2 regions of the Bradyrhizobium sp. ISRA464 genome follow, and region 1 is predicted to be linked to the other one. Evidence: predicted binding sites of a transcription regulator. Region 1 holds the regulator's gene; the other holds the start of a gene.
The links. The regulator PhoB, encoded in region 1, activates phosphate uptake and scavenging genes when phosphate is short. The targets are predictions, from matches to a motif close to TGTCATNNANCTGTCAT.

Region 1 (4,209 bases):
GGGCCTTCAGCTTCGCCTTCATGGCGGCGCCGGCCGAGAGCATGTTGCGCAGCTCGGCGAGCGGCAATTCGTTAATGTCGAGGAAGTGGCGGACAGGCTTGCTCATCATCCTGCCGCCTTCTTCGGCTGTGCGGTCGCCAGCGCGGCACAGGCGCGCTCAAGGCTTCCGATCGCCTGGTCGATTTCGGCCTCGGTGACGATCAGGGGCGCCAGGAACCGGACGACGTTGTCGCCGGCGCCGACGGTGAGCAGCTTCTGCTCACGCAGCGCGGTGACGAGATCGCCCGAGGGCACCACGGCCTTGACGCCGATCAACAGGCCTTCGCCGCGCACGTCCGAAATCACGCCGGGATAGCGGTCGACGGCCGAGGCGAGCTTCTGCTTGAGCAGCAACGACATCTTCTGCACGTGATCGAAGAAGCCAGGCTTGAGCATGACGTCGAGCACGGCATTGGCCGCCGCCACCGCCAGCGGATTGCCGCCGAAGGTCGAGCCGTGCGAACCCGGCGCCATGCCAGCCGCGGCCTTTGCGCTCGCCAGCACGGCGCCGATTGGGAAGCCGCCGCCGAGCGCCTTCGCAAGCGACATCACGTCGGGCGTCACGCCGACGCGCTTGTAGGCGAACAGTTCGCCGGTGCGGCCCATGCCGGTCTGCACCTCGTCGAACGCAAGCAACAGGCCGTGCTCGTCGCAGAGCTGGCGCAACGCCTTGAAGAAGGCTTGCGGCGCCGAACGCACGCCGCCCTCGCCCTGCACCGGCTCGATCAGGATGCCGGCGGTGTGCGGCCCGATCGCCTTCTTCACCGCCTCGATGTCGCCGTGCGGAACCTGGTCGAAACCATCCATCGGCGGGCCGAAGCCCTCGAGATATTTGGCGGAACCGGTGGCGGCCAGCGTTCCGAGCGTGCGGCCATGGAACGCGCCCTCGAAGGTGATGATGCGGTAGCGCTCGGGATGCCCCTTGGAGAAGTGATAGTGGCGGACCAGCTTGATCACGCCTTCCATCGCTTCCGCGCCGGAATTGCAGAAGAACACGTAGTCGGCAAAGCTCTGCTCGCACAGCCGCGCGGCGAGCACCTCGCCGTCCGGGCTCTTGAACAGGTTCGACATGTGCCAGAGCTTGGTCGCCTGTTCCTGCAGCGCCTTGACCAGATGCGGATGCGCGTGCCCGAGCGCGTTGACCGCGACACCCGACGTGAAATCGAGGTAGCGGTCGCCGTTGGTTGCGATGAGCCAGGCGCCCTCGCCGCGTTCGAAGCCGAGATCGACCCTGGCGAAGACGGGAAGCAGATGCGACGTGGCGCTATTGGTCATGGCAATCACTGACGGGTTTGAGGCCGACAATTGCCGCGTGCCTTGACGCCAGCGCAGCAACGGCCAGCTTCGGAAAACAAAACGTGCCGCCTTTTCGGGCGGCACGTGGCGAACATTGTATGCTGCGGGCAGTCGCTGTCAATCGCCACGAAGTGACCTTCCTGCAATGCGAAACGCGCGCGATCCGGTGCATTCCGGTGAGGTGGAAAAGCCTCATTGCAATGCATAAGTGTGGGAACATGTGGACGCGTTGCCGCGGACTCTTGCGCCAGAGTCACGCCATATTGTAGCGTTTGGCCTGTCGGATACGACATCTCGTGCGGCAGTATTGGACCCTCTAAGTAGCTTTCGTTCTGCGTACACGTTCGGGCGCGAAACCGCGTCCGGCGAGGGCTAAGGGATTCTGACCGCAGGGATATTTGTCAGATTTGGCTCGCAGCGCCGCTCCAATGTCTGGCCGGCGCAAGGCGAAGGGAAGAATGCGATGACGGTATTGACCTGGTCCGATGATCGCGTCGAGCAGCTGAAGAAGCTCTGGGAGGCGGGCCTGTCGGCCAGCCAGATTGCGGCGGAACTCGGCAATGTGACGCGAAACGCCGTGATCGGCAAAGTGCATCGGCTTGGCCTGTCCGGCCGTGCCAAGGCCCCCTCCACGGCTGCCCCGCGGCAGCGCAAGGCCCGTCCCGCCCAACACATGATGCGGGTGGCGCGCCCGGTCTCGCGCGGCAACACCGCGCTCGCGCACGCCTTCGAGGTCGAGCTGGAGCCGGATCCGGTCGCCTATGACAATGTGGTGCCGATGAGCCAGCGGCTGTCGCTGCTCGAGCTGAGCGAGGCCACGTGTCACTGGCCGGTCGGCGACCCCTCGAGCCCCGAATTCTTCTTCTGCGGCGGCAAGGCGCTCACCGGCCTGCCCTATTGCGCGCATCACTCGCGTGTCGCCTACCAGCCGGCCGCCGATCGGCGCCGCCCGGCCAACAAACCGCCGACACGGTAAACACAGCTCATAAAACGAAATCCCCGCGCAAGCGGGGATTTTTTATGCCTGCAGAGTCTGGTGATGTGTCCCGGCAGGCGCCGCGACGACACTCACGCTTACTGCTGCGGCTCGGCCTTGGCGAAGCGGTCGTCCAGCGCATAGCCGGCGCCGCGCACGGTGCGGATCGGATCCTGCTCGCGGCCGGGATTGAGCAGCTTGCGCAGCCGGCCGATATGCACGTCGACGGTCCGCTCGTCGATATAGATGTCGCGGCCCCAGACGCTGTCGAGCAGCTGCTCGCGGCTGAACACGCGGCCGGGATGCTCGAGGAAGAACTCGAGCAGGCGATACTCGGTCGGCCCGAGATCGATCGGACGGCCCGAGCGCGCCACGCGGCGCTTCTCGCGGTCGAGTTCGATGTCGCCATAGGTCAGCACGGTCGCGAGCCGCTCGGGGCTCGCGCGGCGCAACAGGCCCTTCACGCGCGCCAGCAGCTCCGGCACCGAGAACGGCTTGACGATGTAATCGTCGGCGCCGGTGGCGAGACCGCGCACCCGCTCGCTCTCCTCGCCGCGCGCGGTCAGCATGATGATCGGAAGCTGCTTGGTCTCGGGGCGCGCGCGCAGGCGGCGGCACAATTCGATGCCGGAAAGGCCCGGCAGCATCCAGTCAAGCACCACGAGATCGGGAATACGCTCCTTCAGCCTTGTGTCGGCATCGTCGCCGCGCCCGACCGTTTCGACGTCGTAGCCTTCCGCGTCGAGGTTGTAGCGCAACAACGTCGTCAGCGCTTCCTCGTCTTCGACTACCAGAATGCGTGCGCTCATCGGTCTATGTTCTTTCTCTGTGTTGATCCGTTGCCCGGACGCGAACCAAGCACCTCAGCTAGCCGTTGCCCGGCACCGTCGTGGCAAAGGTGGTCATGTCGCCCTTCGGTCGCTTGTCGGTGATCTGCTGGCCTTCGATCATGTAGAACACGGTTTCGGCGATATTGGTGGCGTGGTCGCCGATGCGTTCGATGTTCTTGGCACAGAACATCAGATGGATGCAGAACGAGATGTTGCGCGGGTCCTCCATCATGTAGGTGAGCAGTTCGCGGAACAGCGAGGTGCAGATCGCGTCGACCTCCTCGTCGCCTTTCCAGACGGTCATCGCAGCCGGCAGGTCGTGTGCGGCGTAGGCGTCGAGCACCGACTTGACCTGCGACAGCACGAGGTCGGTCATGTGCTCGAGGCCGCGGATCAGCTTCAGCGGCTGGAAATCGCTCTCCAGCGCCGCGACGCGCTTGCCCATGTTCTTGGCGAGGTCACCGATCCGCTCGAGATCCGTGGCCACCCGCATCGCGCCGACGATCTCGCGCAGGTCGATCGCCATCGGCTGGCGGCGCGCGATCGTCAGCACCGCGCGCTCCTCGATGATGCGCTGCAGACCGTCGATCTCGACGTCGGCGGCGACGACGCGCTTGCCGAGCGCGACGTCGCGGCGGATCAGCGCGTCGACGGACTCGGTGATCATGCGCTCGGCGAGGCCGCCCATCTCGGCGACCAGGCGGGTGAGTTCCTGCAGATCGCTGTCGAATGCCTTGGCGGTATGTTCAGAAGCCATCGCGTGTCTCCTCAGCCGAACCGGCCGGTGATGTAGTCCTGGGTGCGTCGATCGCTCGGCGAGGTGAAGATCTTGTTGGTGTCGTCGAACTCGATCAGTTCGCCAAGATACATGAAGGCGGTCTTGTCGGACACGCGCGCCGCCTGCTGCATGTTGTGGGTGACGATCGCGATCGTGTAGTCCTCGGACAATTCCTGGATCAGCTCCTCGACCTTGGCGGTCGAGATCGGGTCGAGCGCCGAGCACGGCTCGTCGAACAGGATCACCTCGGGCCGCACCGCGACCGTGCGGGCGATGCACAGGCGCTGCTG
Region 2 (4,209 bases), 820 kb from region 1:
TGCACGCCCGCGATGTTGCGATTGGCCATGACCGCAAGCAGCAAACCGATGGCGAGCGAGAAGAACACGACCAGCAGCGAAAACACGAAGGTCGTACCGATCGCCTGGTAATATTCGGGCGTCTTCAGAAGGCTGGCGTAGTTCTCGAACCAGACGAACTCGGTCGAGAGTCCGAACGCGTCCTGCACGAGAAAGGATTGCCAGAGCGCCTGCGCTGCCGGCCAGTAGAAAAAGATCAGGGAGATCGCAAGCTGCGGCAAAACCAGGAGGCAGGCGAGCAGCTTGCCTGAGAAGATTGCCCGGTTCTCCATGAAGCTCCCGCCCCCTTTCGTGACATCGTGGCTGCGGTCGCTGATCCCGCAGCCACGATGTGAGCGACCTTACTTGGCCGCGGTCCGCTCGAACTGGCGCAGCATCTGGTTGCCGCGCGAGACCGCAGCGTCAAGCGCCTCCTTGGCCGACTTCTTGCCGGCGAGCGCTGCTTCGATCTCTTCAGACCAGACGTCGCGCATCTGGACCATGCCGCCGAAGCGCAGGCCGCGGGAGTTCTCCGTCGGCGGCTTGTTGGTCAGCTCCTTCAGCGGCACTTCGAGGATCGGGTTCTTGTCGTAGAAGCCAGACGCCTTGGTCTTGTCGTAGGCCGCCTTCGTAATGGGCAGATAGCCGGAAACCTCGTGCAGGTAGACTTGGCGGTCGGTATCCGAGAGGAAGGTGAAGAATTTCGCAATTCCCTTGTACTCCTCGGCCGACTTGCCGGCCATCACCCACAGCGAAGCTCCGCCGATGATCGAGTTCTGCGGCGCTCCCTTCACCTCCGGGAAATACGGCATCGGCACCGCCGTGTAGTTGAACTTCGCGTTCGCCTTGACGTTCGGATAGAAGGCCGAGGACGTCATGTACAACGGACATTCGCCGGACGTGAATCGTCCCTCACCGGTATTGGTGCGGCCCGAATAGTCGTAGCTCTTGTCCTTCTGCAGCTCGACAAGGTTTTCGAGCAGCTTGATTTCCATCGGATTGTTGAACTCGAGCACCGTATCGAAGCCGTCGAGCCCGTTGGCCTTCGTGCCGATCGGCAGGTTGTGCCAGGCGGAGAACTGCTCGATCAGGCCCCACGTGATCCAGCTCGAGGAGAAGCCGCAGGTCGGGCTCGTCGCGTGCAGCTTCTTGGCGTCGGCGAAGACCTCAGGCCAGGTCGTCGGCGGCGCGTCGATGCCGGCCTTCTTCAAGGCGTCGAGATTGACCCACATCACCATGCTCGACGAGTTGAACGGGAACGACAGCATGTCGCCCTTGGAGGTCGAGTAATATCCCGTGATCGCCGGCAGGTAGGACTGCGGGTCGAACTTCTCGCCTTGCTCCTTCATCAGCTCGGAGACCGGCTTGATCGCGCCCTTCGCGGCCATCATGGTCGCGGTGCCGACCTCGAACACCTGCATGATGCCCGGTGCATTGCCGGCGCGAAACGCCGCGATGCCCGCGTTCAGCGTGTCGGCGTAGCTGCCCTTGAAGGTCGGGACGATCTTGTAGTCGTGCTGGGATGAATTGAAGTCGTTGGCAAGCTTGACCACGACGTCGTTGTTTGGGCCGGTCATCGCGTGCCACCACTGAATCTCGGTCACCGCAAGCGCAGGTGACGAGAATGCAAGCGTGGCAGTCGCCACCGCCGCAGGAGCACCGAATCGTCGAAAAAGCATCAAAACCCCTCCCGGTTGGACCGTCATCTTTCGTTACGCGCGTTAGCAGCGCCGGATGACGTTCAAATGACCGTATAAACGAAGGCCATCGTACGGGGGAAGCCAGCGCGAAGGGAAGCGGTAAAAAAGGCGGATGCCGCGGACGCGCCCGTGCGCACTGCAACGTCAGGCGTGACATTGCACCGCATCCGGGGGGTTAGTGGTGTCTAGAACATGGTGAGATTTGGTTGAGTTGTTGCTGCAATGGCAGTGCAAAACCTCTCCCATAGGGAGAGGTCGCGCCGAAGGCGCGGGTGAGGGGTTAAGCTCTCTCGTGGGACCTGAACCCCTCACCCCGATTTGCTACGCAAATCGACCTCTCCCCGCTGGGAAGAGGTGAAGAGCTCGCGGCTAGACCGATTCAAATCAGGATCATCGGCGCTGGTTAGCGCTTGCGCTCGGGGCCGCAGACCACGCCCTTGTCGACCAGGGCGTTGATCTCGTCCTTTGAGTAGCCGAACTCACCCAGCACTTCCGCGGCGTGCTGGCTGAACTTCGGCGGCGTGCGCCGCAGGTTCGGCTTGGTGCGATCGAGCCGGATCGGAGAGGCGACGCCCTTGTACCAATCCTTCTCGATGATATCGCCGCGGTAGATCGTGTGCGGGTTGGTCAGCGCCTGGTCGATCTTCTGCACCGGCCCGGCCGGCAGGCCGGCGGCGAGCAGCCGGTTGCACAGCGGCTCGGCCTCGTGCTGGCTGAACACCGCGGCCAGCTCTTCGCGCAGCGCATCGCGATTGGCGATGCGGTCCTTGTTGCGGGCAAAGCGCGGATCGGTGCCGAGCTCTGGCTTGCCGATCTCCCGGGCGAGCTTGCGGAACGTCCCGTCATTGCCGACGCCGATGAAGATGTTGTCGGTCTTGGTCGGGAAGATCGCGTAGGGCACCAGGTTCGGATGCTCGTTGCCGGTGAGCGACGGCGGCTTGCCATGCATGAAATAGTTCGCGGTGTGCGGATGCATGATCGCAAGGCCGGTCTCGTACAGCGTGGTCTCGAGAAACTGGCCGAGGCCCGAGCGTTGCCGCTCCGACAGCGCCATCAGGATGCCGATCGCGGCATAGAGCCCGGTGGTGATGTCGACCAGCGGCACGCCGATGCGCATCGGTCCGCTCTCGGGCGAGCCGGTGGCCGCGATCATGCCGGTCATCGCCTGGATGATCGCGTCATAGCCTGGATTGCCGCCGCGCGGGCCGTCGGCGCCGAAGCCGCAGATGCGGCAATGCACGAGGCGCGGAAACTTCGCGCGCAGCACGTCGTTGCCGATGCCCCATTTGTCGAGCGTGCCCGGCTTGAAATTCTCGATCAGCACGTCGGCGGTCTCGAGCATCTTCATCAGCACCGCGCGCCCGCCCTCGGAGGCGAGGTCGAGGCCGATCGAGCGCTTGTTGCGGTTGATGCCGACGAAATAGGCCGCGTCCTCCTCATGGAAGGGAGGGCCCCAGTCGCGGACTTCGTCGCCCGCAGGCGGCTCGACCTTGATCACGTCGGCGCCGTGGTCGGCAAGGATTTGCGTGCAATAGGGGCCGCCGAGCACGCGCGTCAGATCGATCACGCGCAGTCCGGTCATCGCGCCTGTTGGCGCAGGGGTATTCATGGAAGCAACCTTCGCTCAGGTGGGATCGGAAGCAGGGTCCCAGAGCTAACGGTCTTCAGGCGCCGCAGCAATGCCCTCGCGTGCGCAGGCCCATGCAGCGGGCCGTTCTCATGTTCGCCAAGCGAACCGAAGCCTGCTTCGGGTAGGCGGGAACGAATGGCCCGCCACGCGTGGCGGACCATTCGCGGAGACGAATTAGACGACGGTCAGCTTGACGTCGACATTGCCGCGGGTCGCGTTGGAATAGGGGCACACCTGATGCGCTTTCTCGACCAGCGCCTCGGCCTCCGCGCGCGGCACACCGGGCAGCGAGACCGCGAGGTCGACGGTGAGGCCGAAGCCGCCGGCCGAACGCGGGCCGATGCCAACCGTCGAGGTCACCGAGGCGTCGGCGGGAACCTTCGGGCCGCCCTGGGAGGCCACGAACTTCATGGCGCCGATGAAGCAGGCGGCATAGCCGGCCGCGAACAGCTGCTCCGGGTTGTTGCCGGCGCCACCGCCGCCACCGAGCTCCTTGGGGGTCGTGAGCTTGACGTCGAGCGCCCCGTCGAGGGTCGCCGCATGGCCGTCGCGGCCGCCGGTTGCCTTGGCGCTGGTCTTGTAGAGCACGTTCACAGACATCGTGGTCTCCCTTGGGTTTGAATTCGATGATCAATAGATTGCGTGAAATTATATTGTGTGCAATATAAATTGTGCGGCCTCACATTTAATTGTTCGCAATTGAATCCCGGGTCACGTGGAGCCACAATGACGCCGGCATGTGACAAGTCTGACGGGATTCATGGCCAGGAAACAGACGGCGGCCGATCAGGCGCTGCGGCTCGACAACCAGATCTGCTTTGCGGTCTATTCGACCGCGCACGCCTTCAACCGCGTCTACAA

Region 2: ugpB (sn-glycerol-3-phosphate ABC transporter substrate-binding protein UgpB) is a predicted target of PhoB. The motif match lies at 1,753-1,769, and genes of this name have one in related genera.

The regions. Positions count from the first base shown of each region.
Region 1 is NZ_CP094526.1:931,552-935,760, reverse strand. It holds gene argF (ornithine carbamoyltransferase) at 1-106, opposite strand, end outside; gene MTX19_RS04345 (aspartate aminotransferase family protein) at 106-1,314, opposite strand; gene MTX19_RS04340 (GcrA family cell cycle regulator) at 1,799-2,311, shown strand; gene phoB (phosphate regulon transcriptional regulator PhoB) at 2,410-3,120, opposite strand; gene phoU (phosphate signaling complex protein PhoU) at 3,179-3,898, opposite strand; gene pstB (phosphate ABC transporter ATP-binding protein PstB) at 3,910-4,209, opposite strand, start outside.
Region 2 is NZ_CP094526.1:107,330-111,538, reverse strand. It holds gene ugpA (sn-glycerol-3-phosphate ABC transporter permease UgpA) at 1-311, opposite strand, end outside; gene ugpB (sn-glycerol-3-phosphate ABC transporter substrate-binding protein UgpB) at 381-1,697, opposite strand; gene MTX19_RS00480 (CaiB/BaiF CoA-transferase family protein) at 2,122-3,327, opposite strand; gene MTX19_RS00475 (organic hydroperoxide resistance protein) at 3,523-3,948, opposite strand; gene MTX19_RS00470 (MarR family transcriptional regulator) at 4,109-4,209, shown strand, end outside.